DNA from 2 places in the Stenotrophomonas sp. YJH_SMC_48-3 genome. Region 2 is predicted to be linked to the other one. Evidence: riboswitches for the same ligand, from Rfam matches in the RefSeq annotation. Region 2 holds a riboswitch; the other holds the start of a gene.
The links. Region 2 has a riboswitch for glycine ahead of AC5P65_RS01900 (trimeric intracellular cation channel family protein). Riboswitches for the same ligand answer to the same signal wherever they lie in the genome.

Region 1: another riboswitch for glycine. It lies ahead of gcvP (aminomethyl-transferring glycine dehydrogenase); the one in region 2 lies ahead of AC5P65_RS01900 (trimeric intracellular cation channel family protein).

What each region holds. Positions count from the first base shown of each region.
Region 1 covers NZ_JCAFSQ010000003.1:110,055-113,924, forward strand. The annotation lists gene gcvP (aminomethyl-transferring glycine dehydrogenase) at 1-2,497, opposite strand, end outside; glycine riboswitch at 2,560-2,662, opposite strand; gene AC5P65_RS05590 (multidrug effflux MFS transporter) at 2,962-3,870, shown strand, end outside.
Region 2 covers NZ_JCAFSQ010000001.1:411,323-415,192, forward strand. The annotation lists gene AC5P65_RS01890 (3-deoxy-7-phosphoheptulonate synthase) at 1-702, shown strand, start outside; gene AC5P65_RS01895 (DUF5076 domain-containing protein) at 988-1,299, shown strand; gene AC5P65_RS01900 (trimeric intracellular cation channel family protein) at 1,385-2,002, opposite strand; glycine riboswitch at 2,085-2,190, opposite strand; glycine riboswitch at 2,204-2,293, opposite strand; gene AC5P65_RS01905 (GIY-YIG nuclease family protein) at 2,334-2,609, shown strand; gene AC5P65_RS01910 (hypothetical protein) at 2,791-3,243, shown strand; gene AC5P65_RS01915 (NAD(P)/FAD-dependent oxidoreductase) at 3,325-3,870, opposite strand, start outside.

The sequences.
Region 1 (3,870 bases), on a different contig from region 2:
CGTGGAAGCCGAAGTCGATCAGGCGCTTGGCCACATCCTCGGCACCGATGCCGCTGGTCTTCTCCAGCGGGCGCACGTCGAGGATGCACTCGTGCGCCACCAGGCCGTTGCGGCCGGTGTACAGCGTCTTGAAGTGCGGCGCCAGGCGCTTGGCGATGTAGTTGGCGTTGAGCTGCGCGACCTGGGTGGCCTTGCGCAGGCCTTCGCGGCCCATCATCGCGATGTACATCCAGCTGATCGGCAGGATCGAGGCGCTGCCGAAGCTGGCGGCGCTGACCATGCCGACCGGGCCGTTGTCACCCAGCTTGCCCGGCAGGAACGGGGCCAGGTGTTCCTTGACCGCGCACGGGCCAACGCCCGGGCCGCCACCGCCGTGCGGAATGCAGAAGGTCTTGTGCAGGTTCAGGTGCGAAACGTCCGAACCCCACTTGCCGGGCTTGGCCACGCCGACCAGGGCGTTCATGTTGGCGCCGTCGGTGTACACCTGGCCGCCGTGCTTGTGGATGATCTCGCAGATCTCGACCACCTCTTCCTCGAACACGCCGTGCGTGGACGGGTAGGTCATCATGATCGCGGCCAGGCGGTCGCTGTACTTCTCGGCGTTGAGGCGGATGTCTTCCACATCGACATTGCCGTTGGCATCGGTCTTGGTGACCACCACCTTCATGCCGCACATCTGCGCCGAGGCCGGGTTGGTGCCGTGCGCCGAATCCGGGATCAGGCAGATGTCGCGATGGCCCTCGCCGCGCGAGCGGTGGTAGGCACGGATCGCCAGCAGGCCGGCGTACTCACCCTGCGCGCCGGAGTTCGGCTGCAGGCTGACCGCGTCGTAGCCGGTGCATTCGACCAGCATCGCTTCCAGCGTGTCGATCAGTTCCTTGTAGCCCAGCGCCTGGTCGGCCGGCACCAGCGGATGGATCTGCGAGAACTCCGGCCAGGTCACCGGGATCATCTCGGCGGTGGCGTTGAGCTTCATGGTGCACGAACCCAGCGGGATCATCGTGCGGTCCATCGCCAGGTCCTTGTCGGCCAGCGAACGCAGGTAGCGCAGCAGTTCGTGCTCGCTGTGGTGGGTGTTGAACACCGGATGGGTCAGGAACGCAGACTGGCGCAGCAGGCCGGCCGGCAGCGCGTCGGCGGTGCTTGCGTCCAGCGCATCGATGTCGGCCTGCGCGCCGAACACGGCGGCCAGCGCGACCACGTCGGCGCGGGTGGCGGTCTCGTCCAGGCTGATGCCGACCGAGTCGCTGTCGATCGCGCGCAGGTTGTAACCTGCGGCGCGTGCCTTGGCGTGGATCTCATCGGCGTGCACGCCGGTGACGTGCAGGGTGTCGAAGAAGTCGCCACCGACCTGTACGCCGGCGTTGCGCAGTGCCGCTGCCAGGATGGCGGCCAGGCGGTGGGTGCGGCGGGCGATGCGGGTCAGGCCTTCCGGGCCATGGTAGACCGCATACATCGAGGCCATCACTGCCAGCAGCACCTGTGCGGTACAGATGTTGGAGGTGGCCTTCTCGCGGCGGATGTGCTGCTCGCGGGTCTGCAGGGTCAGTCGGTATGCCGGATTGCCCTGGGCATCGACCGAAACGCCGATCAGGCGGCCCGGCATCGAGCGCTTGTAGGCGTCACGGCAGGCCATGAAGGCGGCGTGCGGGCCACCGAAGCCGAACGGCACGCCGAAACGCTGGCTGTTGCCGACCACGATGTCCGCGCCCCATTCGCCCGGGGCAGCCAGCAGGGTCAGGGCCAGCAGGTCGGTGGCCACGGCCACCAGGCCGCCGCGTGCGTGCACGGCATCGACCAGCGCTTTGTAGTCGCCGACCTGGCCGAAGGTGTCCGGGTACTGCAGCAGCAGGCCGAAGGCTTCTGCTTCCAGTGCCTCGGCCGGGGTGCCGACGCGCAGCACGATGCCCATGGGCTCGGCGCGGGTGCGCAGCAGTTCCAGGGTCTGCGGGTGCACGGCATCGTGCACGAAGAAGGTGTCCGACTTCGACTTGGCCGAACGCTTGGCCAGGGTCATCGCTTCGGCGGCGGCGGTGGCTTCGTCCAGCAGCGAGGCGTTGGCGATCTCCATGCCGGTCAGGTCGGCGCACAGGGTCTGGAAGTTGATCAGCGCTTCCATGCGGCCCTGCGAGATTTCCGCCTGGTACGGGGTGTAGGCGGTGTACCACGCCGGGTTTTCCAGGATGTTGCGCAGGATCACGTTCGGCGTGTGGGTACCGTAGTAACCCTGGCCGATGAAGCTGCGCAGCACGGTGTTCTTGTCGGCGATCGCACGGATCTTCGCCAGTGCCTGCACTTCGGTCATCGACTCCGGCAGCGCCAGCGGCGCCGGCGACTTGATCTTGGCCGGCACGATGGCATCGGTCATCGCATCCAGCGACGCGTGGCCGACGACGTCGAGCATCTGCGCGATCTCGGCATCGTTGGGGCCGATGTGGCGCTCGACGAACGCATTGTGGTGCTCGAGCTCACGCAGGGAAGGGGTGTTCTGGGACATGGCGAAGGATCCGTCAGGAAAGGGCACACGCACGGGCACAAGCCGCCGGTCGGCGGTCTGCGGGGCGCCCCTCTGTCCTTTTGCCTGAGAGTTTGGAAGCGCGGAAAACCGCGGCTTCGTGCCCCTTCGGCGCCGGATCGAACCGGTCTCTCCAGAGTTCTGTTACGGGTGGTATCGGGCCTGAGCGATTACGGGCGTTGCGCCTTCGGCAGCGGTGTTCCGCTTCTCCCACCGTGTTGCCCGCCGATTATAGCCCGTTGCGGGCCCGCTGGCCGCGCCCCGGCGCGGGCCCGCGGCTGAATGGCCGATGGCCCGGCCGTGCGTTTTGTGCACCGCTGCATGGCATCGGGCGCAATCCCCACCTATGATGGGCGGATACCCGAATTCATCTGGCGCCGTCCCCGTTGCAGCGGGACCGGCGCCCGCCGTGCGTGCCGCGCATGGCCCTGCCGGACGCTTCCTTCATGACCGCCGCCGTTGCTCCCTCCACCCGCCGCATGGCCCTGCTGCTTGCCGGCCTGGCCATGTTCGGCCCGTTCTCGATCGATACCATCTTCCCCGCGTTCCCGCAGCTGGCGCAGCGCCTGTCGGTGGACGAGGTGGCGGTGCAGCAGACCATCAGCGTGTACCTGCTGTTCTATGGCCTGATGAGCCTGGCGCATGGCCCGCTGTCCGATGCGTGGGGGCGCAAGCGGGTGATCCTCGGTGGCCTGGTGGTGTTCGTCGGCGCCTCGGTCGGCTGTGCGCTGTCCACCGATCTGGCCACGCTGCTGGCGTTCCGCGCGCTGCAGGGCCTGTCGGCGGGTGTCGGCATGATCGTCGGCCGCGCGGTGATCCGCGATCTCTACCATGGCCACGACGCGCAGCGCCTGATGAGCCAGGTGTCGATGCTGTTCGGCATCGCCCCGGCCATCGCGCCGATCATCGGTGGCTGGATCCTGCTCAGTGGCGCCGGCTGGCCGCTGATTTTCTGGTTCCTGGTGGTGTTCGCGCTGGTCCTGCTGGCAGCCACTGCACGCTACCTGCCGGAGACCCATCCGGTCGAAGCGCGCGTGCCGTTGTCGCCGCACGCGTTGATGCGCGATTACGTGCGCATCGGTTTCAACCCGCGCTTCCTGCGCCTGGCGCTGGCCGGCAGCATCGGCTTCGGTGGCATCTTCCTGTACATCTCGTCGGCGCCGGTGTTCGTGATGCAGCACCTGCACCTGGGCGAGGGCGGTTTCGCCTGGTTGTTCATCCCCACCATCGGCGGCATGACCACCGGCTCGTTCCTGTCCGGGCGCATGGCCGGGCACACCACGCCCACCCGCCAGGTCGCCATCGGTTTCAGCCTGTGCGCGCTGTCGGCGCTGCTGAATGTCGGCTACGTGGCG
Region 2 (3,870 bases):
ATCGCGCGCGGCCTGCTGCGCGACATCAACAAGCTGGGCCTGGCGGCCGGTGTCGAGTTCCTCGATGTGATCTCGCCGCAGTACATCGCCGACCTGGTGGCATGGGGCGCGATCGGCGCACGCACCACCGAAAGCCAGGTACATCGTGAGCTGGCGTCGGGGTTGTCGTGCCCGGTCGGCTTCAAGAATGGCACCGATGGCAACGTGAAGATCGCCGCTGACGCGGTGGGTGCTGCGTCCAATCCGCATCACTTCCTGTCGGTCACCAAGCAGGGCGGCACCGCCATCGTGTCGACCACCGGCAACCCCGACTGCCATGTGATCCTGCGCGGCGGCAAGCAGCCGAACTACGACGCAGGCAGTGTTGCCGAGGCCTGCCAGGTGCTGGCCAAGGCCAAGCTGCCAGCGCGCCTGATGATCGACGCCAGCCATGCCAACAGCCTGAAGAACCCGGAAAACCAGCCAAAGGTGATCGACGACATCGCTGTTCAGCTGGAAGACGGCGAACAGCGCATCGTGGGCGTGATGATCGAGAGCCATCTGGTCGGTGGCCGCCAGGAACTGGTGGAAGGCCAACCGCTGGTCTATGGGCAGAGCATCACCGATGGCTGCATCGACTGGGACACCACCGTGACGGTGCTGGAGCGGCTGGCCGCGGCCGTGCGCGCCCGCCGTGAAGTGAAGGTGTCCGAAGCCGCCTGATGGAAGCCGCCTGAGTGCGGCACGTGTGTGGATGGCGGCCAGCGCCTGCGGGGGTGCGGCCGCGATCAGGGCCGGTCGGAGTTGGAGACCGGCCCATCTGCACCGGCGATGCGCCTGGCGCTGCGCATGAGCGACAGCGCCAGGTACATCGCCGGGGTGGTGAGAACGATGGATGGGGCCTTCATGTAGCGTCGAGCCCGCGAAGCGCGGGGCTTTGTAGAAGATCCGCTCCACGTACGCTCCAGGTCACGTCACAATGCCACTTCCTGTTTGGTGGCCGCAGCCATGAAAGAACTGATCATTCCAGAAGCCGCACAGCGCGATGAGGATTCCATCGAGATGATCCGCGTGTGGATTGCCGAACGGGGATTGCATGCTTCGCTGAACGTTGGCCTGTATGGCGATCGTCCTGGCATTCGAGAGGAGCATGCGTGGGGACGCATCCTGGCAGACGTCGCCCAGCATGTCGCAGATGCTCTGGTCGTGAGTGGCGGGATGGACCGCGGCGCGGCGATCAACGCGATCAAGGATGCATTCGATGAAGAGCTGCGGGCGCCGTCCAGTGGGCGCTCGGGGGGATTCGTGGTCCGCCACTGAGGGACCAGATGGGCGCCGCGGCGCTGGAGACAGCGTCCCAACGCAACACGGCAACAAGCGCTGGGCGACGTGGAGAACGCGAACTTCAATGCACTTCGTCGTGGTACACGAACTTCGGCATTTCCCAGCGGTAGTGGATCGCCAGCAGGCGCAGCGCGAAGCCGCCGCCGAGGCAGCACAGGATTGCGGTGGCATCGGCCACGCCCCAGTGCAGCAGCAACAGGTAGGCCGCGCCGGTCAGCAGCGCGATGATCGCGTACAGCTCCTTCTGGAAGATGAGTGGTACCTCGTTGCAGAGGATGTCGCGCAGCACGCCGCCGAACGCGCCGGTCAGCATGCCGGCGATCAGCACGATGGGCATGGCATGGCCGGCCTCGCGCGCGATAGAGCAGCCGATCAGGGTGAAGGCGATCAGGCCCAGGCCGTCGAGCACCAGGAAGGTGCGGCGGAAGTGGTGCATCCAGCGTGCGACCCAGGTGGCGATCAGTGCCGCGCACACGGTGAAGCCGAGGTACTCGGGATGTTTGACCCAGCCCAGCGGATAGTGGCCAAGAAGGATGTCGCGCAGTGAACCACCACCGAGGGCAGTGACGCAGGCGATCATGACCACGCCGAACAGGTCCATGCGGCGGCGGCCGGCGGACAGTGCGCCGGTCATGGCTTCGGCGGAAATGGCGATCAGGTAGATGACGGACAGCAGCATGGGACAGGCTCCGGGCGCGGTGGGGCCGGCCATGCGCGACTACCGCCACTGCCTGCGCAATGACGGGATGACGATGACCGGTGCCGCTCCCGCTGTCCTTTTGCCTGAGAGTTCAGCGGCATGGGCCGCGTGCCCCTTCGGCGGATCGTCCCAGGCGTGCCCGGTGACCTCTCTCCAGCTCGGCGAGTCGAATGCATGGTTGGTGGGATTCCAGCCCACCGGCCTGAGCGATCATGGGAGCCTGCGCCTTCGGCGGGCGCCAGCGCGGCGCCTCTCTCCTGCATTCGGGCGCCAGTATATCCGCTGCAGTGCAGCACGGCATAATCCGGGCATGACTCCGTCCCTCCGCCCCTGGTTCCTGTACCTGCTCGAATGCCGCGACGGCAGCTATTACGCTGGCATCAGCACCGACGTGGACGCGCGTTTCGCCGCCCACCAGGCCGGCAAGGGCGCGCGCTACACCCGGGCGCGGCCACCGCTGCGCGTGCTGGCCGTGCGCGAGTACCCGGACCGGGCCGCCGCGTCACGGGCCGAATGGCAGCTCAAGCAGCAGCCGCGCGAACGCAAGCTGGCCTGGCTGCAGGCCCCGGATCCTGCGCTTCTGTAGAGCCGAGCCCACGCTCGGCTCCGGGTTCTGTAGATTCACGCCATGCGTGGATGGGCTGCCGGGCCATGCGATGATCGCTCCGCGCCAAGCGCTGGAGACCCGGATGTCCACCTTTGCTTTTCAGCACGACTGTCGGTCATTGTCGTCGCTGTGGTACCCGAAACCGAAGGCGCCGTGAACGATGCGCGCCGCCGGCAAAGCATGGATCTCCATCGTCGTGCTGGTCGCCGGCATCGCGCTGTTGCCTGGCCTGCTGTACCTGCTCGGGCTGGCATTGGCAGGCGGTCGGCCGAAGCCGGCCGGCCGTGTGCCCAGTGGTGTGGCTGCGTGCAGCAGTGAGCCACGGGCGGGATACCACGCGATGAACCCCTGGCGCTTCACCGCCCAGTTCTTCGACAAGGACGTGATGAAGAAGGTGCCTGAAGTTGAGCGTGAGGCCTTCTGGATTGCCCGGCGCCACCCGTGGCGGCAACCGCAGCGCGGCATGCCGCGCTGGCATCTCAGTAGTACCGCATTGACGATCTGGATCACCCGGCATTGGAGTACCGCGCAGATTGCCGACACCGCGAGGAAGGAGGACCTCTGTCGGACCGGGTCGAAACGGTGGGTGTCCGGTGGCCCGATGAACCGGTAGATCCGACGCCATGCGTGGAGGGTGTTGACGGGGTCAGAATCCTTTCCTGCGGAAAGGGATCCGACCCCGCTGCGTGCAGCCCTACCGCTTCGGCTGCCGGTCGTCGCGGTCATCACCGAAGATGATTCGCGCACTGCGCTGGTAGCTCCAATACGCGACCGCCCAGTTCAGCAGCACCACGATGCGGTTGCGGAAGCCGATCAGGAAGAACACGTGCGCGGCCAGCCAGAACCACCACGCCAGCACGCCCGACAGCTGCAGTCGGCCCAGGTGCACGATCGCGGCCATGCGGCCGATGGTGGCGAGGTTGCCGTAGTCCGCGTACTTGAACGGACCGGGTTCGGGCTTGCCGTGCAGGCGCGCGCGGATGACCTCGGCCACGTACTTGCCCATCTGCTTGGCCGCGGGCGCCACACCGGGTACCGGCTTGCCGTCGGCCTGGCTCAGTGCGGCCAGGTCGCCGGCCACGAACAGCTCTGGGTGATCGGGCAGGGTCAGGTCCGGTTGCACCGGCACGCGGCCCGCGCGGTCCAGCGGCACGTCCAGCGTGCGCGCCAGCGGTGAAGCGGCCACGCCGGCGGCCCAGACCACGGTGCGTGCCGGCACGAACTGGTCACCGAGCGTGAA